One region of the Paenarthrobacter sp. 10L412 genome, then DNA from elsewhere that is predicted to be linked to it. Evidence: predicted binding sites of a transcription regulator. Region 1 holds the regulator's gene; the other holds the start of a gene.
The links. Region 1 encodes LexA, which represses DNA repair genes until DNA is damaged. Its sites were predicted from a motif close to TCGAACANNTGTTCGA; they were not measured.

Region 1 (11,154 bases):
CACGCCAGGGCGCCCCCAAGGCAATGCCTATGGTCATGACGGCAGCAGCGGCGCCGGCGGCGGCATACCCTTCCCCCAGCGACAGGACAATGTGCAACGTCAGGAGCACGCCAGCCGCCGAATGCGGAATGCGGGCGATCATGCCCACCAGCAGGAGCCGCCGGACAGGGCGGATGGACAGCATCTCTTTGTAGAGAGCGAAGTTCACGGGCTAATTCCTCTTGTTCCCCCGGGGCAGTCCCCGGTGGACGGGTACTGCCGTTAGTGCCGCCCAGGCTCCTGCGCCGCACGTTGCAGTTTTACTTCAATGGAATCGACGCCCTCGGCAAACGATTCCACCTGCGCCCACGCCTCGTTCAGGTCAGCCACCAGCGATTGGACGGCAGCGGCGTCGAGTCCGTCCTCAAGGAAGAGCACTATCCGCAGTTCCGGGCCAGCGCCTCCGCCCGGGACCGTGCGGCCGTCCGCAGTCAGGGAAGCGACGCCACCACCGGCCTGTGTTTCGAGCCGGCGCACCGCCGGAAACGCCTCGGCCTGTGAAGCGAGAGCAAACTCCAGTTGATCATCAAGGTATGACGGCGTCCAGTCCCGCTGCTGCGCCAACGCCCACATGGCTGGCCGCCGAACCACGAAGGTGAACGCTGAACCGGGGTCCAGCACCAACAATTGTGCCTCTTCTGAAACGGCAGAAAGGGCCGCCCTTGCCGCATAAACAGCTACGGGCCGGGCCTCCGCATGCCACGATTCAAGAGCGGCGGCCGTGGTGAAGACCGGCATTGCCTTCCGGCCATCAGGAGCTTTGAGTGTGACCAAAGCCATATCGGCCTGCTTGTCCGCGTGCAGCCCATCAACGCCTTCAGCTTCCTCGGCGAGCTGGGCTACCACGGGAACGAAGACCCGGGCGGTAGCGAGTGAAGCTACGACCTCTGCCTCACTGCCCGTCCCGTTCAGCAGTGCAGCAACGGCGGCGAGGTAACCGGAGTCAGCCGTACCGTCGTCGTCTTCGAAATTGTGGATCCTGGCATCGTCACCACTCAGGCTGCGTCCTTCCCAGGGTTGCCCCGCCGAGTCCGTGGCACCGCCGGCGCCGGCCAAGGCAGCGGCAATATGGCCTGGAAGTTCGCGTCGTGAAGCAGCCATCAGCGACGACCGGCTACATCCAGGGCTTCGGGCAGTGTGAAAGCACCTGCATAAAGGGCTTTGCCAACAATCGCGCCCTCAACGCCCAGGGGCACGAGTTCACGGAGCACGCGAAGATCTTCAAGGCTGGAGATACCGCCTGAAGCCACCACGGGCTTGCCCGTTTTCTGCACCATCTGGCGCAGCAAGTCAACGTTCGGGCCCTGCAGCGTTCCGTCTTTGGTGACGTCGGTGACCACGTAGCGTGCGCAACCGGCGTCCTCCAGGCGGGCAAGAACTTCCCAGAGGTCGCCGCCTTCTTTGGTCCAGCCGCGACCCGCCAGGGTGGTACCACGGACATCGAGGCCGACGGCGATCTTGTCACCGAAGCGGTCAATGGCGCGCCGTGTCCATTCAGGGTTCTCCAATGCTGCTGTGCCGAGGTTCACCCGCTCCACGCCCAATTCCAGGGCGCGTTCCAGCGACTCGTCATCCCGCAGACCGCCGGACAACTCAACTTTGACGTTGAGCTGGGAAACGACCTCGCTGATGAGGTCCGCGTTGTTCCCACGGCCAAAAGCGGCGTCGAGGTCCACCATGTGCACCCACTCAGCACCGGCGTTCTGCCAGTTCAGGGCGGCTTCCAGAGGCGTTCCGTAACTGGTTTCCGAGCCTGCCTCGCCTTGCAGCAGGCGGACTGCCTGGCCATCAACGATGTCGACAGCGGGGAGGAGTTCCAGAACGGACTGGGCAGAGGTGGTCATGTGTGTCCTAGGAGTTGATGGGGACGCGAGGCGTTCAGTTGCCCGGCAGCGTCAGGAGATAGGCGGCAAGCAGGGACATCCCCGCCAGCACATAGAAGGAAACGGAAACCCACAGTGGCTTCTTCTGCTGGTGGAAAGAGATACCTCCACCCACCAGCACGCCGGCAAGGCCCATAAGCACTACCGACCACACTTAGGCTGCACCACGATCATCCGGTGCCGGAGCCTGTGCCACCGTGGATCCAGGTTTGCGAAGCCCGTCCACCCAGTTGCGCAGGAGGCGCGCCCCGGCGTCTCCGGATTTCTCGGGGTGGAACTGGGTTGCGCACAGGGGGCCATTTTCAACAGCAGCGATAAAGCGGGCACCGTGCTCGGACCACGTCACCAAAGGTGGGGTCATCCGGGGCTGAACGACGTCGAAGTTCCACTCCTGCACGCCGTATGAGTGCACGAAGTAGAAGCGTTCCTGCTCGACGCCTGCGAAAAGTTTGGATCCTTCAGGCACGTCCACCGTGTTCCAACCCATGTGGGGAACCACGGGGGCCGGAAGGAGTTCAACCTTGCCGGGCCATTCGGCCATGCCCTCGGACTCGGTGCCGTGCTCGACTCCGGCTTCGAAGAGCACCTGCAGCCCAACGCAGATTGCCAGGACGGGCCGTCCACCTGCGACGCGGCGGCCAATCATGCGGATGGCATCGACGGCCTTGAGTTCCCTCATCACCGTTTCAAAGGCACCCACGCCGGGGACCAGCAGCCCGTCGGCATTCAGCACGTCCTCAGGCTTGGAGCTGAGAACCACCTCGGCGCCTGCACGCTCAAGGGCGCGAACGGCCGAACGGACGTTGCCCGAACCGTAGTCCAGCACCGTAACCGTGGGCTTACCTTCAGGCGACTCCGGCTTGACGGTAGCCGAAGCGTCAGTAACCGCACCGTCCTTCAGGATTTGCCCACTCATAGCGCCCCCTTGGTGGATGGAATGCCCTCGACGCGGGGATCCGACTCCACTGCCGAGCGAAGAGCCCGGGCAAAGGCTTTGAACTGGGCCTCAACGATGTGGTGCGGATCGCGGCCTGCAAGAACGTTCATGTGCAGGCAGATACCGGCGTGCAACGTGATGGCCTCAAAGACGTGACGGGTCAGCGAACCCGTGAAGTGGCCACCGATCAGGTGGTATTCCTGCCCTGCAGGTTCTCCTCCGTGCACCAGATATGGGCGCCCCGAAACATCCACGACAGCGTGCGCCAAGGCTTCGTCCAAAGGAACCGTTGCTTCGCCGAAGCGGCGGATTCCGGCTTTGTTGCCCAAGGCAGTACGCAGGACCTCACCAAAGGTAATGGCCACATCCTCCACGGTGTGGTGGGCATCAATGTGGGTGTCACCCGTGGCTTTGACGGTCATGTCAATCAGGGAGTGCTTGCACAACGCCGTCAGCATGTGGTCATAGAAGGGAACCGTGGTGCTGATGTCCGAGACACCGGTGCCATCCAGGTTGATCTCCACCAGGACGGAGGATTCGCTGGTGGTGCGCTCCATGCGCGCAGTGCGGTCAGCGGACGGCTTGGCGCCGGTTTCGCTCATTGGGACGTCCTTATACACGAAGAATGGGGTGGGTCTATTGACAAGTTTAGTTGGGCTGGGACGCAGGGCTGTCCAGAAGGGCTTCCAAGGCCTCAAGGAAGGCCGTTGTTTCCTTTTCTGTTCCCGCAGTCACCCGCAGGTGCCCTGGAATGCCGACGTCGCGGATCAGGACGCCCGCATTCAGCAAGCCCTGCCAGATCGCGTGCGGGTTCGAAAGCCCACCGAAGAACACGTAGTTTGAGTCCGAGGCTGCCGGCTTGAGTCCCATTCGGAGGAGCTCGGTCACAATCCGGTCCCGTTGGACCTTGATGTCCTCGACGTCGGCCATGAGCGCTTCACGGTGGTTGAGGGCGGCCAGGGCCGTGGCTTGCGTGACGGCTGAGAGGTGGTACGGCAGCCGAACGAGCCTGATGGCATCGGTAACTTCAGGTGCGGCAGCCATGTAGCCCAGGCGCGCACCTGCCAGGGCAAAGGCCTTGCTCATGGTGCGCGAGACGATCAAACGCTCCCGCCCGGGAAGCAGCGTCAGCGCACTCGGCGTGTTGTCGTGCGCGAACTCGTGGTAGGCCTCGTCCACGATGACGATGGCTTGGCTGGCCTCGCCGGCTTCGTACACGGCTTCGACCACGTCCAAGCCCAGTCCCGTTCCTGTGGGGTTGTTCGGAGAGCACAAGAACACGATATTTGCGCCAGTCTCCTTCACCTGGGCAGCAGCAGAAGCGGCATCCAGGCCATAGTCATCAGCCCGCACTCCACGGACGTACTCGGTGTCCGTGCCACTGGCAAGCAGCGGGTACATGGAATATGTGGGAGGGAAGCCCAGCGCCTTGCGCCCTGGACCTCCGAAGGCCTGCAGAATCTGCTGCAGGACCTCGTTGGAGCCGTTGGCTGCCCAGATATTCTCCGCGGAAAGCCCGTGTCCGAGGTAATCGGCGAGGGATTCACGAAGTTCGGTGAACTCGCGGTCAGGGTATCGGTTCAAGCCTGTGGCCGCGGCCGCAACAGCCTCGGTAATGGCCGCTTGCACATCGGCCGGCACGCCATGGGTGTTCTCGTTGACGTTGAGCAAAATGGGGACATCAAGCTGCGGTGCGCCGTAGGGGCTCAGTCCACGCAGGTTGGTCCGGAGGGGAAGTCGGTCAAGTCGCTCAAGCTGGTCACTCACCAAGACAGTTTAAGGTGCCGGTGCGACTGCAGAGTAACTGTGACGCCAGGGACGGTGACCCATAGCACCCTGGCCGCTCAATTGGCGGGAACGAACAGCTGCTGGCCAGGCTGGATGCGTCCCCCGCGGAGATCGTTCAACTGGATGATTTCTGCAATGACATCACGAGGGTCCCGCTCCGGCGCGGCCGCACCGGCGATGCCCCACAGGGACTGCCCGGGCTGGACAGTCACCGTAACGGCCACCGGCGGCCGCAGCTGGCCTTGGGAATCAGAAGCTTTGGCCGGGGAGTTGATGAAGCCGGCAAGGCTCAGCAGCGCGGCAAGGAGCAGCATGGTGGGAATTCCGAAGAAGACGATCCTGCCGCGTTGGGTTAGCCGGAGACGCGCAGGAGCCGGAGTGTTGCGGAATTCATGGAACGTTGAGATTGCGGACATGAGCTGAGCCCTTCTGAGCGATTGCCTGCATCGGATGCCCGTTGCCGGCTGCCAATTCCTTGTGCTCGTTGTACCCGGCCCGGATGTTCGAACACTTTCTTCGAACATCCGAACTGCGTTCAACTTTTATAGAACACATATTCGAACCTTGCTATGACATTTTTAGCACTTATCAACGAACGGTGTCGAGACTCGCTAGAACGAATGTTTGATAAACGCCTGTGCCTGGCCTAGGTTTGAGTGAAGAAACAGGCACTGTTTCAGTGGAACAGGAGGGTCTGACATTTTTTCAGATCCAACATCCCCGGGCGCACTTCAGACCGTGACCGGGCGGAACGGAAGGGCAATGGCGAACATGGCAGCGAAAGCCACCGGCGGCGGGGCACCCCTGCGGAGCCAGCAGCCTCAAAAGAGTCCCAAAAGCCTGACTGTCCGGCAGAAGAAAATCCTGGAAACCATCCAGCGCTCTGTCAATGACAACGGGTATCCGCCCAGCATGCGCGAGATTGGCGACACCGTTGGTCTCGCGAGCCTCTCCAGCGTCACGCACCAGCTCTCCCAGTTGGAGAAGCTCGGCTACTTGCGCAGAGATCCCAAGCGCCCCCGCGCCATGGAAGTACTCATGCCTTTGACCCTTGACGGCGGCACAATTCCCGGAGTTGAAGCAGCTACTACACTGCGCAGCGCAGGTGGACTTGCCGTGACGGAATTGGCCAGCGCCAGCGACACCGCGATGGTGCCCTTGGTAGGACGCATCGCAGCCGGTGGGCCCATCCTGGCCGACCAGACTATTGAGGACGTCTTGCCCCTGCCCCGGCAACTGGTGGGCCACGGCGAACTGTTCATGCTGAAGGTCGCTGGGGACTCAATGATCGATGCCGCAATTTGTGACGGTGACTGGGTGGTTGTCCGCCGCCAGAATGACGCCATCAACGGTGACATCGTGGCAGCACTCCTGGATGACGAAGCCACAGTAAAAACCTTCCGCCAGCGGGACGGCCACACCTGGCTGCTCCCCCAGAACACGCAGTACGAGCCGATACTTGGAGACCAAGCCACCATTATGGGCAAGGTCGTCTCGGTCCTGCGCTCCCTCTAGGGCGTTCGCCTACGTTTTCTTTGCGCCCAAGCGTTCCAGGACGCCGCGCACCACGTTGCGGTCCGTCGTTGCCCAAAATGGCGGCAAAGCGGCACGCAGGAACCCGCCGTACCGTTCGGTGGAAAGCCGTGAGTCCAGGACAGCGACCACGCCTTTGTCGCCGGTGGAGCGAATAAGGCGTCCTGCTCCCTGTGCAAGACGAATTGCCGCGTGGGTAGCTGACACCGCCATGAACCCGTTGCCCCCGGACTGTGCAACGGCTCGCGAGCGTGCGGTCATCAGCGGGTCATCGGGCCTCGGGAACGGAATGCGGTCAATCACCACAAGGCGGCATGAACCGCCAGGGACGTCCACGCCCTGCCACAGGGACATGGTGCCGAAGAGGCAGGTGTCCGGTTCATCGGCAAACTGCTTCACCAGTGCTGCCATAGTGGATTCCCCCTGGCAGAGGATGTCCACATCCAGCCGTGGCCGCATCGCGTCTGCGGCTTCCTCGGCCGCCCGACGTGAGGAGAACAGGCACAGGGCTCCCCCACCGGATGCACGGATGAGGTCTTCAAGCTCATCCAGTGCCTCGGGAGAAGTGCCCCTGCCGGGCTTGGGCAGGTGCTTGGCCACGTAAAGGACACCCTGCTTCGGATAATCAAAAGGCGATCCGACGTCCAACCCGGTCCAGCTGGGCGCACCATCTCCAATGAGGCCCAGGCCACCTGCTGCGGGCTCAAAGGCGGATCCAATAGCCAGCGTGGCAGAAGTAAGCACCACTGTGTGCCCCGCGAAAAGGCCTTCCCGCAGCCGGCCAGCAACGCTAAGCGGGGCGATGTTGATCAGTGCGGGCGCGGTCTCGTCCGGGTGCGAGTACCCCTGCTGGGGATCGAAGGTGCTGTTCCTGGAGAACCACACCACTTCACGGTTCTCCTTGGCTGCGAGCATCCGCTCGCACAGTTCCAGAATGAGCATGAGCCGTGAGCGCGCAAGCTGCCTGCCGCCGTCGACCGCGTTTGAAGAGTCAGTCTTCGAGTCAGACAGTGCGGCGCGTGTGGCATCGCGCAGTTGGTCCAGGCAGTCCAGTTGTTCGTCGTTGAGCCCATTGGGCAGCAGACCGTTGGGGACTCCGGCAATGGCCATGTCCAGTCGATCGGCTGCCGCGTTCAGGGCGTCTACGGTAATAGCAGTGTGTTTGCGCGCGCTCGAAGCGGCAGCATGCACCATTGCCACGGACAGCTGACCTGTAACGGCCCCCGTGACCCGGTCCTGCAGCTCATGCGCTTCGTCAACCACCACGACGTCGTACTCGGGCAGGACAGCAAGTCCTTCGAAGGCACTGACGGCCAGCATGGCATGGTTGGTCACCACGACGTCGGCCTCAGCCGCTCTGGCCCGTGCCTGCTCGCTGAAGCACTCCTCGGCAAGGGGGCATTTTTGCGCTCCCAGGCACTCCATGGACGTCACGGAGACCTGCCTCCAGGCGCGGTCGGTAACGCCCGGCATCAGTTCATCGCGGTCGCCTGTGGCCGTCTTTTCGGCCCATTCACGGAGCCGGACCACTTCCTTACCCAATTGCGACGACGGGCCGCCAACCGCCGCTGCGAAATGCGGCACGCTGGTGTCCTCACCCAGGGAAAAAAGTTGGCCCTCGGACGGCTCTTCGCTGGGGAAGCCGCCCTCCAGCTTTTGCAGGCAAACATAATTTGCCCGGCCCTTGACGAGTGCCACGTTCACGGGACGCTCAAGGGCCGGGCTTATGGTCTCCAACAGCCGGGGCAGGTCCCTGCCCACAATCTGTGTTTGCAGGGCCAAGGTAGCGGTGGACACGAGCGTGGGTTTGTCGCTGTCCATGGAATGTGCGATTAACGGAATCAGGTAAGCCAAAGACTTACCCGTTCCCGTTCCCGCCTGGACCAGCAAATGTTCACCGGACTCGATGGCCCTGGTGACTTGCCTTGCCATCTCGTGCTGGCCTGAACGGCTTTGACCGCCCATCCCGGCAACAGCTTTGTCCAACAGCTCGAGGGTGAACTTCTCCCCCACTGACTCGACGACGTCCGCCGCCACCTTCTCAACCATTGCTGACGAATGACTCCAGCTCGGCGGCCAATCCTTCACGAACCATGGCCACCACGCGGGTTCCGTTTTCCTCGTGCTCGAGGCTCAGGATTTCCGAATCGGAGTTGTGCAGCTTGTTGACCATGTCGCCGCGGTCATACGGGATCAGCACCTCGAGGCGGACTCCCGGCCGGGGAATGGACCGGCTGACCTCTTCCAGGAGTTCAGGAATGCCCTGGCCCGTGCGGGTGGAAACCACGGCGTGCCGCGGCTCCTTCTGCTTCAGGCGTTCCACGACGAAAGGATCCGCTACGTCCACCTTGTTCAGGACGATGATTTCCGGGACCTTGCGGGCGTCGACCTCGGTGAAGACAGCACGCACTGCCGCGATTTGCCCTTCCGGGTCCGGGTGGGAGGCATCCACGACATGCAGGATCAAGTCTGCGTCCGCTACTTCCTCCAGGGTGGAGCGGAAGGCTTCCACCAGCTGCGTAGGCAGCGAGCGGACGAATCCAACGGTGTCAGCCAACGTGTAGCCGATGCCATCCGGCGTCTGTGCCTTCCTGACAGTCGGGTCCAGGGTGGCGAACAGGGCGTTTTCCACCAGCACTCCAGCATCGGTCAGACGGTTCAGGAGGGAGGACTTTCCAGCGTTGGTGTAGCCGGCGATGGCAACCGAAGGTACGGCATTACGACGGCGGTTGGCCCGCTTGGTCTCGCGCGCCGGCTTCATGGCAGCAATCTCCCGGCGGAGCTTGGCCATGCGTGTCCGGATCCTGCGGCGATCGAGTTCGATCTTTGTTTCACCGGGACCACGGGAACCCATCCCGGCACCGGCTCCACCCACCTGGCCACCGGCCTGGCGGGACATGGAGTCACCCCAACCACGAAGCCTGGGGAGCAGGTACTCGAGCTGTGCGAGCTCAACCTGTGCCTTACCTTCACGGCTCTTTGCATGCTGGGCGAAGATATCCAGGATCAGCGTGGTCCTGTCCACCACCTTGACCTTGACGATGTCCTCAAGTCCGCGTCGCTGCGAGGGGGAAAGCTCGGTGTCGACCACCACGGTATCGGCTCCCGTGGCGGCCACGATGTCCTTGAGTTCCTGGGCCTTGCCCGACCCAAGGAACGTTCCGGGATCCGGCTTCGTGCGGCGCTGAACCAGGCCGTCAAGGACCTCGGATCCGGCAGTTTCTGCCAGTGCTGCGAGTTCGCGGAGCGAATTCTCGGCGTCAGCCAAAGTACCTTCTGTCCACAGGCCAGCCAGGACAACGCGCTCCAGACGCAGCTGCCGGTATTCAACCTCGGTGACGTCTTCGAGTTCGGTGGAAAGGCCCGCGGTACGGCGGAGGGCACGGCGCTCGGCCAGGTCTTCCTGGTCGCCGTCGTAAATGCTGTGTTCGTGGTCAAGCGTGGAGATCGCTTGTGCCCTGCCGAAAACGCCTTTGGCATCATTGTCATCGGATGCCTGTGCGGGTACATCCTTGGAAAGAATCCGGTCGATGACGGCCTGGATTTGTTCAGGACTCATGTCCTGGGCGTCGGAATCGGATCCGGAGTGCTTCTGGGTGGTCATGGTCTCCTTAGACTGTTCGGCATATCCAGAATAGTGCTGTTTGGTGTCCAATGGGACGGTATTCGCGGTGGGCTGACGAGCTTCGGCCATATAGGGCCTCCTGTGGTGCTTGAATCGAGCGGGTTGGTCCGCGGGAGGTCCTGTCCTGCAGGAGAATTCATCGCCAAACCATAAGCCAGGAGCTAACAGCAGATGGCTGGGCCACTGCTTTCGCGACAGCTGGGGTGGGACATGTTCTACTGAGCAACCGCGATCAACCAACAATGGGAGGTGCGGAGTCTGCCGGACGGAACCTGCGGGCGGAATGGCCATGCGCTGGGCTGGTACGCCAAGCGGGCCTGCATCGCGGGCAGGTGCCTTGCCGACGTGTTTGGTCGGCTCGGGCTGATTACTCAAAGATCAAGAACATGCCTTCAACATTAGCAGCACTGTCAAACCGTCCCTGCGAGAGGGCAGTTTCCCAAGCCGCCGATAGCCAACTAATCTGGCAAATTATGGAGTCTGCACACTATTTCAGCGCCCAACCGGCCGGTCCCTTCACCCGCAAGCCCCTCACTGTGGAACTCGCTGGAGCTACCCGCCATGTGCAGACCTCGTCGGGCATCTTCAGCCCCGACGGTGTGGACAAGGGCACCAAGGTACTTTTGGCCGAGGTTCCACCGCCTTCGCCCCGGGGCAACCTGCTGGATATCGGGTGCGGTTGGGGTCCCGTTGCCCTCACCATGGGGCTCATGGCGCCCCTGGCACAGGTCTACGCCGTGGACGTCAACGAGCGCTGCATCGCCCTGACCAATGAGAACGCAGTTGCCCTGGGCTTGAACAACGTGAAGGCCAGCCTCCCGCAAGAGGTAGACCCCGGCGTCGAATTCGATACGATCTGGTCCAACCCGCCGATCCGCATCGGCAAGGACGAACTACACTCGCTGCTCCTGACGTGGCTGCCCCGGCTGGCACCCGGCGGCAACGCGTGGATGGTGGTTCAGAAGAACCTGGGCTCAGACTCCCTCCAACGCTGGCTGGCCAACGAACTGGACAAGTCCTTCACAGTCTCCCGCGAGAGCACTTCGAAGTCCTTCAGGATCCTTCGGGTCAGGAAAGCGTCCCACTAGCCACAATGACTGCAGGGCCGCTGAGCTCAACGTGTTCGCGGCCATCCTCCCCCGGGAAGAACTTGACATCCACCACGCCACCGGGAACGTTGACGTGCCAAGAGTTGGGGGCGCTGCTGCCAGCCCAATGACGGATCGCGACGGCGGCGGCACAAGCCCCGGTGCCACACGATTGGGTTTCGCCGACTCCGCGCTCGTGGACGCGCATGGTGATGGTTCCCACGCCGTCGTGAACCAGCGGCTCTGCGGGCACTACAAACT
Region 2 (11,154 bases), on a different contig from region 1:
GCCGCGATTCAGCTCCCGAGGCCCGTGATGGCCAGGTTCCTGGAGATACCATCAAGGGGCCCTGAATGAGTGAATTCAGGCGGAAGCCCGACGCCGGGTGGCAGGACTTCGGCAAACGGCAAAGTTTCGGGGCGGCTAAGGTCCCAGGCTTTGCTGGCACTGAGGCTGATTCCCTTGGGACCTGTTCTTCGCGTAGTTCCGCGGATCAGCAAAAGTCGGGTACCGAACAGGAGCGGACCCGATTCTTCCTGCGCTTCATGGAAGAAGACAGTATCCACGCAGCCTGTACCGTCGTCGATGCTGATGAACACCACCCGGCGCCCACCACGCATGGGAGGTGTCTGAGTTGCGATCCGGACACCGGCAACCAGTACCTCGGTGCCGTTGCGAAGACCCAGGAGCTTATCCGCCGTAGTTACGCCAAGCTTGTCCAGCAATGGCCTATGGCTTTCCATAAGATGCTCGCTCACATCCACTGCCATGAGATCAAGCTCTGCCCGCACGTTCTCCACCATGCTGGGCTCAGGTAATCCAGCAGCAAGGTTCCGCAGCTCCACATCACCAAGGGGTAGGGATAATTGCCCTTCGATGACGTCCTTGGCCTTCTTGGAGGGACTGCCCTGGAGGGCCTGCAAGTGCTGCACCAGATCGGCACGGTTTGCAGTTCCGCCGGCATCCCGGTGCAGGGCATCGAAGGCTCCGAGTTGGGCAAGCCTCTTGATATTCGGTTTGCTCACCCTGGCCCTGGCTCGGAGGTCCGCGAGGGAATCATAGGGTTGACCAGCCACGATCCGCTTCAGTTCCGCTCCCGACAGTCCATATATTCCGTTCAGGCTCAAGCGAATGCCGAGCTTGCCGGAATCCTGGCCTTCCTGGATTCTTTCCACCCTGTACTCAGCCTGGCTGCGATTGATATCCAAGGGCAGGATGGGAATACCCAAGCGACGGGCCTCAGCAACCAGCAGCCGTTTGGGGTACATCCCTGGATCGTGTTCCCACAGCCCTGCAAGAAACGCTTCAGGGTGATGTGCCTTCAGCCACGCCGATTGATAGGTGGGCACAGCAAAAGCAGCACCATGGGCTTTGCAGAAACCAAAGCTGCCGAAGGCTTTGAGGGTTCCCCACACTTTGTCCACGACGTCCGGGGAGTATCCCTTGATCGCTTCCCGACGGAAATACCTCTCTACTTCAGGTTCGTGGAGCTCGTCACCCAAGGCCCGACGAAACTCGTCCGCCCGGTCCAAACCACACCCTGTCATGACATGGAAGGTCTTCAGGATCTGCTCATGGAAAACCGTGACGCCATGGGTTTCCTGCAAAACGGGCTTCAGGTCCGGGTGCGGGTAGACCTCGGGTGCGAACCCATGCCGGTGTTCAAGGAACGGGCGGACCATGTCCGACTTCATGGGGCCAGGGCGGAACAAGGAAATATCGATGATGAGGTCATTGAATTCCCGCGGTGCCATCTTCCCAATCAGCTCACGCTGGCCAGGGGATTCAATCTGGAAGCAGCCCAAGGTGTGGGTACTGCGGATCAACTCATAGGTGGGCTCGTCGTCGAAAGGCACCGCATTGAGATCAATCCTGCCGTCCTGGGCAATATAGTCCGGACCAGCGCCTCCCGCCTCCACCGGATGGTGTCCAGCAGCCACTACCTCCGCTTTGGACGGATGAAGGCGGATAACCTCCCGCACCGCAAACGCCATGGCACTTTGCATCCGCACACCCAGGACATCCAGTTTGAGCATGCCCATGGGATCCATGTCGTGTTTGTCGAACTGGCTCATGGGCAGACCCAACCCGCTGGGCTGTACCGGGGTTCTGTCCAGGAGCGTGGCATCGCCAAGGATCACACCGCACGGGTGCATGGAAATGTGCCGGGGAAGGCGGTCCAACCTTTCAGTGAGATCCACCAGCAGGTCCAACTGCTGGTTTTCCTCCATGCCCCCAGGCCCTTCACGGCCAGCCTCCACCCGTCCGGCAAATTCACGAAGTTCAGGTTTTTCAACCAATGCCTCCCTGAATTTACGTGCGGAGAAGCGCCACAACTGCTTGGCAATTTCGCCGATTTCACCGTCGTCCATGCCAAGGGCCATGCCGGCATCGCGGACAGCACCACGGGCCCGGTAACCGTTTTGCATGCTCATCAGGGTCACCCGTTCGGCTCCGAAGCGCTCGAAGATCTTCCGGTAGACGTTGTGCCTTTCGGCGCTTTCGACGTCGATGTCAATATCGGGAAGGGTGGATCGGCGACCCGAGAGGAACCGTTCAAAAATAAGGTCATGGCGGATGGGATCCACTTGGCTGATGTCGATCAGATAGTTGACCAAGCTGGAAGCCCCGGAACCTCTGGCAGCTACCCGGACGCCCATCTCGATGATCATTCTGGATACTTCCGCAACAGTGAGGAAGTAGGAGGCAAAGCCGAGTTTGTCGATGATCCCCAGCTCATGCTGCAACCGCGAGCGCATCTGCATTTCCGCATCGCCGTTGATGCCGGGGAAGCGCCGGGTGATTCCTGCCTCGCATCGTTGGGTGAGTTCCACCATGGGGTCACGGTCGATGCCGATGATGGAAGCTTCGGGAACAACGGGCTTTTTCCATCCCATGTCCAGGACGGGATCGATGCGGCATTTGTCGGCGAGCGCTTCTGTGTTGGAGAGCAGCTTGTTCAGCCCTGCTGCTCCTTGACCTGCGGCGCCCATGATTTCCTTGCCGAGTTGGAGCATTTGTTGGGCGTTTTTCAACCAACCCTGCCCGGTTGGTTGGAGCAGGCCCGTTGGTTGCAGCAGTGGGGCCGATGAGAGTTCGGGGAGGGATTTTAGTGTGCGTGCAGAGTCCAGGACGTCTGCGGTGGGGGCGCCATCCTGGGCGCAGTAGCGGACGGCGTTGCTGAGGATGGCGGGGATGTTGTATTCAAGGGCGAGTTTGAGCATGCGTACAGCGTGGGATGTGCTGAGGGGTTCTCCAGGGGCGCTGAGGTGGGATACGGCTTCGGCGACGATTGTTCCGGGAGGCATGGCGTCGATCCATTGTTTGAAGAGTGTCCGGGGGCGAAGATATTTCCGCCCTCCCATGGCGTGGCCTACATCGGAGTCCGGTCCTATGAGGACGGTTAGCACGGGTTTGAGGGTTTTTGGGTCCAGTGTGCGTGATGCGAGTTCTGCCCGTGTTACGGCAACGGGCACTACTCCCCCGGCTTTACCGGAGGTGCGGGCATGGGCGTCTGAGACGAGTCGGCAGAGGGCGCGGTAGCCGGCGCCGTTGTTGTTGCCGTGGGCGAGTACGACGACGCGGCCCGCTACTTGGGTGCGGTGGTCGCCGTCGTCGTCGAATATGGCGAGGTCCACGCCGATGATGGGGTCTATACCGGCGTCCATGCATGCTTTGAGGTGTTTGATGGTGCCGTACAAGCCGTCCCGGTCAGTACAGGCGAGCGCTGTTGCGCCGTCTGCTGCGGCTGATTGGGCAAGTTCGTCTGGCCAGGAGACGCCGTAGTGGGCGCTGAAGGCTGTGGAGACGTGCAGGTGTGTGAAGCTCAAGGTTCAGGCGGCTTCGTCTGGTTCGACTGCCTGGGCCGGTGCGGCATCGTGGATACGCAGGAGCCGCCAGCGGCCGCTGGCGAGGTGGCGGACGAGGTCAAGGGTGATGGTTTTGGTTTTGCCGGTTTGCCCTTCGTCCTGCGGGCGCTGGAGTTGGACCCGCCAGATCTCGTGATCCACCAGGCCTGCGCCGCTTCCCAGTGGTGCCCGGCTTTCTTCTACCCACCATTGGCGTCGTTCATACCATCTGAGGGGTTCGTTGGTGACGAGGTAGTGGGTTCCTTTCCACTGGATTTCCTGCGGCTGGCCTGTATCCGTGCAGATGACGTCCACGGACTCACTGAAAAGCCCCATATCCACACTCCTTGCCTGTGAGCATCACCCTGGATCAGTGATGATCGTAAGATCATCGTTCGAATGTATGTTCGAATATATCCAGTTTACGTCGCCCCTCCGACAAAACCTACTGGGAAGTTTTGCTCCTTCCGGGCCCTTTGGACTTTCGTTTGGCAGCAAGGTCGAGCAGCTTGTCGCGCAGGGGTTGCGCACCTTCTGCGAGCGCCACGCGCATCATCAGGGATGAACCGATGCGGTATTGCTGGGTCCGTAGCACGCGTTGACGGTTGTAGGCATCGAGGGCCCGATCCAGGGGCAGGGTGTTGACCAGCTTGCCCAAGGTGACGGCGTCTATCAACGACTCACAAGCGCCTCGCCCAAGGTTGGGCGCCATGGCGTGGGCCGCATCGCCGATGAGGACCACATTGCCCCGGGAATAACGCCATAGCGGCGGGGTGGTCCAAATGCGTTGTGCCAATGATGTTTCGGGCACCGCTGCTTGCAGGACATGTTGGATACCCTGCGAGTGCCCGGCGTAGCGGCGGCGCGCCATTGCAAGGGCTTCGCCGACGTCAATTCCCTCGGGCCCCATCCCGGAGCGGAAGGATGCATACCAGTTGGTTCCGCCGCTTGAAGGGCCTATGCCAAAGAGGTCCCCGCGCCCCCAGTACTCACCTATGGTTTCACTTCCCGGCTCTGCGGCAATGACGCCTCGAACGGCGAGGTAGGGCGTCAGCTTGGCCGCACGCGATTGGCCCCACACGGAGCGCCTCACCATGCTGTGCACTCCGTCTGCCGCCACTATCAGGTGGGCGTCGCTTGGAACCGCGTCCAGCTTTTCGATGCGTCGTTGGACTGTTGGGGGTACGGCTGAGTCGAGGAGGCGCAGGAGCGTGTGGCGGGCGACACCCACAAGGTTCTGCCCTTCCACGCTTAACCACGGCACCCCTGTGGCGCTCCGGAGCGCGCCGCCCCTGATGATGGGGCTGTTTTCCCGGACGGCGCCAAGGATCCCCAATGAGGCCAGTGCCTCCTGGGCTTCGGGCCACATGGCCAGGGTTGTTCCTACTGCCGGGAGGCCGGCCCGCTGTTCGTACACGGTGACGTGGAACTGACTGGGATCAAGAGTTCCTGCCAGGGCTAGGCCTGCTATGCCACCACCGACGATATCCACTTTTTTCATGGTGCCAATGTACTACTACATTTGTAGTAATTGGGAGGTTAAAGACTAGACTTTCGCCATGCCGGACAGACGAACCGATCTTGCCGACGCCGCCCTCGCCGTGGTGGCCGCCAAAGGCCTGAAGGGACTCACCCACCGGGCCGTTGACGCCGAAGCCGGCGTGGCCGTCGGAACGACCTCCAATTACTTCCGCAACCGTGCCGCTTTGGTAGCTGCCGCCGTCGACCGCGTTGAAGAACGGGACTCGCTCCTGCTGCAGCAGCAGGGTGGGTCCGAATTCCCGACGTCGGTAGCTGCCTTGGCGGAACAGCTCGCGGGAGCGCTGCTCGGGCTCGTACAAAACCACGCTGAACTGACCCGGGCACGATTCACCTTTGCCCTTGACCAACCCGAGGTGGTGGCCGCCGGGCACCGGAGGATGCTTTCAGCTCTTGAACAGATGCTCGATTCCCTGGGAATTCCTGACCCAAGGGCCCGCGCAGAAGCCGTATCGGACTATGGCGACGGGTTGGCCATGCACCTCCTGACGGCACGCCGCGGCCAGGCGATGGACCAAACCACAGTCGCAGCCAACGTCCGGCGACTCTTGGAGGGATGAAGCAAAGGGGTGGACGCGGGCGGGTCCACAGAGCAGGATTGTGGCATGAGTACCAATGACGCACTCCTGAAGCAGGTCAGTATCTCCGCCGCCGATGACAACCTCGTTGCGAGATTCGAAATCGAAGGCAACATACCGGGCTCCGGCGCTTATGTCGTGGGCCTTGTTGCTGCCAGCGAGGACTATTCCTCCCAACGCAGGCTCGGCATTGAGTTCATGAATGGAGAAGCGATCTCGTTCTACTCCTTCAACCACTCACTCAGTGCCGAGGAAAACTATGACATCAAGGGCGTGGAACACTCCGGGAACGTAATCACCGGAAACTTCCCGATGTCCGCCATCCATGGGCTCAGCAAAGGCCACGTCATGACGGCCTTCAGCGAGGCGGACGGCCGCGAGTTCCAAGCCGGCGTCCCGGTGACGGAATCGCTCTAGCTAGAAAAGGCCCTCCACCGGTTCAATGAGTTCCGGTGAGTTGTTGCGGACATTTCCGACCGCTTGCCCCACAGCGTCGAGCGTCCAGTCAGCAGCGGCATCGTGCGCCCTTGAGCGGACCATGTCCACCAAACCGGCCGCATCGTCCTGGCGTGGATCCAGCCAGGCCTCCATCGTTTCCCTGCTCATGGGCAAGGGAACCCGGTCATGCAAAGCAGTCAGCTCGTCAAAGACAGAGGCACTGCGGCGGGTGCGGGCCGATTCGGACGTCGGGGTGTCGGCGGTGATGATGGACATGGACAACAGCCACCGGTCGGGGTCGTCGTTGGACATCGATTGGTCCCGCCACCACTCATACAGGCCGGCGAAGACCAGCCCCTCGCCATTCGCCGGATGCACGTAGTACGGCTGCTTGGACTTTCCCTCGCCCTTCTTCCACTCGTAATACCCATCTGCGGGAACAGCGCAGCGCCTGGCCGCAGCAGCTTTTCGGAACGACGGCTTCTCCAGGAGAGTCTCACTGCGGGCATTGATCAGGCGAGCGCCGCCTTTGGGATCTTTCGCCCATGAGGGGACCAGCCCCCAACGTGCAACATGCAACTGCCGCTTCAAACCATCGTCCACGAGCCTTTCCAGCACAATCGGAACAGCATCCGTTGGAGCTACATTCCACGATTTTTCGAGGGCGATCTCGTTTTCAAGTTCGGCATCAAAGTCAGCCAGCAGATCGCCCACGGCACGGGCCATTACATAACGTCCACACATGGGAACAGTCTGCCGTGTCGCCCAAGGACACACCAGCCCGGAATGTGACGTAACCCCGATTCCCGGCCTCACGGGAATTATTGGGCTGCGGGTTACGGTTGATACCAACGAATCACCCGTGGAAACGACCAATACTGAGGAGAGCTCTGTGGACTTCACTCCCGACTCCGGCACCATCACCATGTTCTCGACCACCTGGTGCGGCTACTGCAACCGCCTGAAGAAGCAGCTCGACGCCAAGGGCATCGGCTACACCGAGATCAACATCGAAGAAGTAGATGGCACGGCCGAACTCGTCGAGCAGCTCAACGGAGGCAACCGCACCGTCCCCACCGTCCTGTTCCCGGACGGAACCGCAGCAACCAACCCTTCTGCTTCCGAAGTAGAAAACCGCCTCGCAGCCTAAAGAGACCCGGTCGCCTAAAGCACCCCGGTCGCCTAAGGCATTCACTTCCGCTGTCCGGCCGCCGCCTCGAAAATCGGGGCGGCAGCCGGTTCAAGACGAATAATTACAGACTTCGACGCCGGCGTATTGCTGCCTTCCGCTGTCGAATCCAGCGGCACCAACACATTCGCTTCCGGATAGTAGGCAGTCGCACAGCCCCTGGCACTGGGGTACGCCACTAAACGCAACTGTCGAAGCACCCGGTCAACGCCGTCGTCGGCTTCGCTGTGCACATCCACATAGGCGCCATCCTGGAAACCCAACCCCGCCAGATCCTCAGGGTTCACCAACAAGACCATGCGGCCCTTCTTGATGCCACGGTAACGATCGTTCATGGAGTACGTGGTCGTATTGAACTGGTCATGGGACCGCACCGTCTGAAGGAGCAGTCTCCCCGGCGGTACTTCAATGGTTTCCAGCTCATTGACAGAAAACATGGCCTTTCCCGTTGCTGTGGGGAACGTCCGCGAATCCCTCGGGCCATGCGGAAGCACGAAACCGTCGCGCTCGCGGATGCGGGTATTGAAGTCATCAAATCCAAGCACCACATGGGAAATGTGGTCACGGATGCTGTCATAGTTGCGCCTCAGACCCGCCCAATCCACCGGAACCTTGTGATCAAGAACCGCCTCGGCCAGCCGGCTGACGATCGCCACTTCAGAGAGAACGTCCGGGGCGATGGGTTCCAGCGTCCCGGCGGAGCGGTGCACTGCGCACACAGTGTCCTCTACGGTGACAAACTGCTCAATCCCGTCCTGCTTGTCGATTTCGGTCCGGCCAAGGGTCGGAAGGATCAGGGCCTGCTCGCCAACCACAACATGTGAGCGATTCAGTTTGGTGGAAATCTGGACTGAAAGCCTGGTCCGACGCACAGCCTGCTCAGCAACCGCGGTGTCCGAGATCGCATGCACGAGGTTCCCGCCCAGCGCGATGAGGACCTTGATCCTGCCGTCCCGCATTCCACGAATACTGTCCACCGAATCAACACCGGCCTTCCGTGGCGGCTCAAAGCCAAACTCATCCTGCAAGGCGTCAAGGAACCGCGGCGGCATCTTCTCCCAAATGCCCATGGTCCGGTCACCCTGGACATTGCTGTGTCCACGGATTGGCGAAGGGCCAGCGCCCGGTTTTCCAATGTTGCCGCGGAGCAGAAGGAGATTAATGATCTCCTTGATGGTGGGCACTGCCTTCTTATGCTGGGTCAGTCCCATGGCCCACGTGATGATGACCCTGTCCGCGTGGATGTACCTGTCAGCGAGTTCATCGATTTCTGCGCTGGTCAGGCCTGTGGCGGCAAGAACGTCCCGCTCCTGCAAAGTTGCCAGGTGAGCAGCGAATCCAACAAACCCCTGGCAGTGCTCATCGATGAACGTGCGGTCCAACACCGAACCGGGCGCAGCGCTTTCAGCATCCAGGACGCGCTTGGAAACAGCCTGCAACAGCGCCATATCTCCGGCGAGCCGGATCTGCAGGAACTGGTCAGCCAAGTCAGTTCCCTTCCCAACGAGGCCGCGGACACGTTGGGGGTTGCGGAAGTTGATCAGGCCAGCCTCGGGCAACGGATTAACAGCGACAATGGACGCACCCGCGAGCTTGGCTTCCTCCAATGCGGTCAGCATCCGCGGATGGCAGGTTCCCGGGTTCTGTCCCATGATGATGATCAGATCCGACTTTGCGAAATCCGTATACGTGATGGCCGATTTGCCCACCCCGATGGTCTCGCCCATGGCCACACCCGTGGACTCGTGGCACATATTGGAACAGTCAGGAAGGTTGTTGGTTCCAAAAGCCCTGACGAAAAGCTGGTACAGGAACGCTGCTTCATTGCTGGTGCGTCCACTGGTGTAAAACGTGGCCTCGTTTGGATCATCGAGGGCGTTCAACTCGTTCGCAATGATGTCCAAGGCCCGCTCCCAGCTAACGGGTGCGTAGTGGTCCGACCCTGCCGCCTTGTATACGGGCTCCACCAACCGGCCCTGCTGCCCCAGCCAGTACTCGGAACGGGATTCCAGGGAACTCAGCGGGTTTCCGGCCCAAAACTCCGTGGGGATCCTCAGAGGCTCCGCCTCCCACCCGATAGCCTTGGCGCCGTTTTCACAGAATTCGGCAGCCTTGCGTTCCGGCGGATCAGGCCAAGCGCAGCTCATGCAGTCGAAACCGTCTTTTTGGTTGACCGCCGTAAGAGTCTTCCATGCGCGGGAAGGGCCCATGTGAGCCATCGCGTGGGGAAGGGTTTCGCTGAGGCTGGGCAAACCGGCGGCCGACCTCTTGGGTTCGCTGACGCTCAAGTCGACGTCGGTATCCTGAACTGGGTGCTTCTTCCGGCCCATCATTCCACCAGGTTTCGTGTGGTTAGGTTCCTGATCCCCTCAGCGTAAACCCGGCCCCCAGCGTGCTCAACTAACCAGAGAGCGTGCTCAACTAAACCAGAAGACTGCGGAAGTCGCCGTCCACCACGTCTGCGTAGCCGCGGTAAGCGTCAACAACAGCGTCCTCAACAGTCTTGACGTCCAGGTGGGGCAGCAGGTCATTTGCAGCACCGGCGGTGGCAGGATCCCAATCCAGGCCAAGCGCGCCGTAGCTCGCCGTCAGGACGTCACGGATGGGACCGGAGTTCTCCACCACAATCACGGAGCTGAACAGCCAACCGCCGGACACCACCCGCTGGGCTGTACCAATCAGCTTGATGCGATGGGCGGGAAACTCCGCGTCCTCCCCGTGCACGCTGAACTCCCCGGGGCAGTACTCCCCCGGGATCTCTCCGACGGCGGCATGGACGCCGACGCTCCGGAGGGCACCTGCCAGCAGCTCACCGAACTCGGCGAAGCGTGCCTTCGCACGGACGATCGCGTCAGGGTGCGGCTCAATATGATCGATCACCAGGGTGCCCTGGTGGTAAGCCGCCGCACGTCCACCGGCTTTCCTCACGAGGGGCTCGAAGCCGAGCTCCCGGCAGGCATCCTCGGCGGCGCTGAAGCCCGGCAGGTTCGCGTCGCGCTGGCCAAAGGCAACGGTCGGCTGCGGGCGGTACAAGCGCAGGGAGGGACCCAGTTGCCCGCTGCGGGCCCGCTTCAGCAGCTCCAACGCAAAATCAAGATCCTCTGCGGCGCCGAGGGATTCCTCTTGGCGGTAGACGGTGAGCTTGGAGCGCTGAGCGAGGCCGCCGGCGGGGTCATTCCGTGCTTCGCTCATCAGCTTTTCCTCAGCGTCAGGATTTGTTCGGCCCTGCCAAAAGGTCCGTTGATGTCATGGAGCACGCTGGACGTCAGGCCGATGCCATCGGCACCGAAGGAGACTTTGTTGTCCACCCCGAGCCACTCGCCCGAAGGAGCACGGTACATGTGGATCTGCAGATCCACATTGGGGAAGATATAGCTGTTCTCTCCCGGCTGGACCCGTGCGGCGATGCCATTGGCTGTATCGACCAATCCCATGAGCCGGGCAAGATCGCTGCTGTCTTCCTTGTCCGTCAAAGGATGCATGGTCCGGATCCACACCCTGCCTGAACCTGGCCGGTGGCCTTCGGCGATGCGCATTTCGAGGGAACGGATGTAACCCCCGGGCCAGACGCTGGCACCATCCCACAACTTGCATTCGTCCGGCGCGGGCATGGCCTCGTCTTCGAACGCCGCCACAGCACTTGTATCGCTGGTGATCATGCGCCACGCTGCGGCGCGGATGGCCACGCGGCCCCCAGCGGAAAGCTCAGCCTGGATAAGTTCAATGGTTCGTCCAGGCCGCAGGGTTGAGGTGGTCACCTGAAACTCGCCGCCGGGTATCAGTCCGAGGATCTCGTAGCTGATACGCGCCATGCGGACGTCGTCGCGGGGCTCATGCCTCAGGAGGGCGT

Region 2: a site for LexA is predicted at 3,956-3,971, ahead of AC1DD7_RS20510 (DUF6504 family protein). Genes of this name have one in related genera too.

Annotation. Positions count from the first base shown of each region.
Region 1 covers NZ_JBFTJT010000002.1:46,415-57,568, forward strand. Annotated here, with positions in the region: gene AC1DD7_RS01960 (MFS transporter) at 1-208, opposite strand, end outside; gene AC1DD7_RS01965 (SseB family protein) at 262-1,140, opposite strand; gene priA (bifunctional 1-(5-phosphoribosyl)-5-((5-phosphoribosylamino)methylideneamino)imidazole-4-carboxamide isomerase/phosphoribosylanthranilate isomerase PriA) at 1,140-1,883, opposite strand; gene AC1DD7_RS01975 (hypothetical protein) at 1,918-2,076, opposite strand; gene hisH (imidazole glycerol phosphate synthase subunit HisH) at 2,077-2,838, opposite strand; gene hisB (imidazoleglycerol-phosphate dehydratase HisB) at 2,835-3,461, opposite strand; gene AC1DD7_RS01990 (histidinol-phosphate transaminase) at 3,508-4,626, opposite strand; gene AC1DD7_RS01995 (LysM peptidoglycan-binding domain-containing protein) at 4,704-5,063, opposite strand; gene lexA (transcriptional repressor LexA) at 5,419-6,162, shown strand; gene AC1DD7_RS02005 (ATP-dependent DNA helicase) at 6,172-8,229, opposite strand; gene hflX (GTPase HflX) at 8,222-9,784, opposite strand; gene AC1DD7_RS02015 (class I SAM-dependent methyltransferase) at 10,279-10,893, shown strand; gene dapF (diaminopimelate epimerase) at 10,874-11,154, opposite strand, start outside.
Region 2 covers NZ_JBFTJT010000016.1:103,372-114,525, reverse strand. Annotated here, with positions in the region: gene AC1DD7_RS20515 (DNA polymerase III subunit alpha) at 9-3,542, opposite strand; gene AC1DD7_RS20510 (DUF6504 family protein) at 3,546-3,896, opposite strand; gene AC1DD7_RS20505 (FAD-dependent monooxygenase) at 4,006-5,061, opposite strand; gene AC1DD7_RS20500 (TetR/AcrR family transcriptional regulator) at 5,120-5,659, shown strand; gene AC1DD7_RS20495 (hypothetical protein) at 5,705-6,094, shown strand; gene AC1DD7_RS20490 (SOS response-associated peptidase) at 6,095-6,841, opposite strand; gene AC1DD7_RS20485 (mycoredoxin) at 7,008-7,265, shown strand; gene AC1DD7_RS20480 (FdhF/YdeP family oxidoreductase) at 7,307-9,634, opposite strand; gene AC1DD7_RS20475 (lipoate--protein ligase family protein) at 9,726-10,496, opposite strand; gene AC1DD7_RS20470 (thioesterase family protein) at 10,496-11,154, opposite strand, start outside.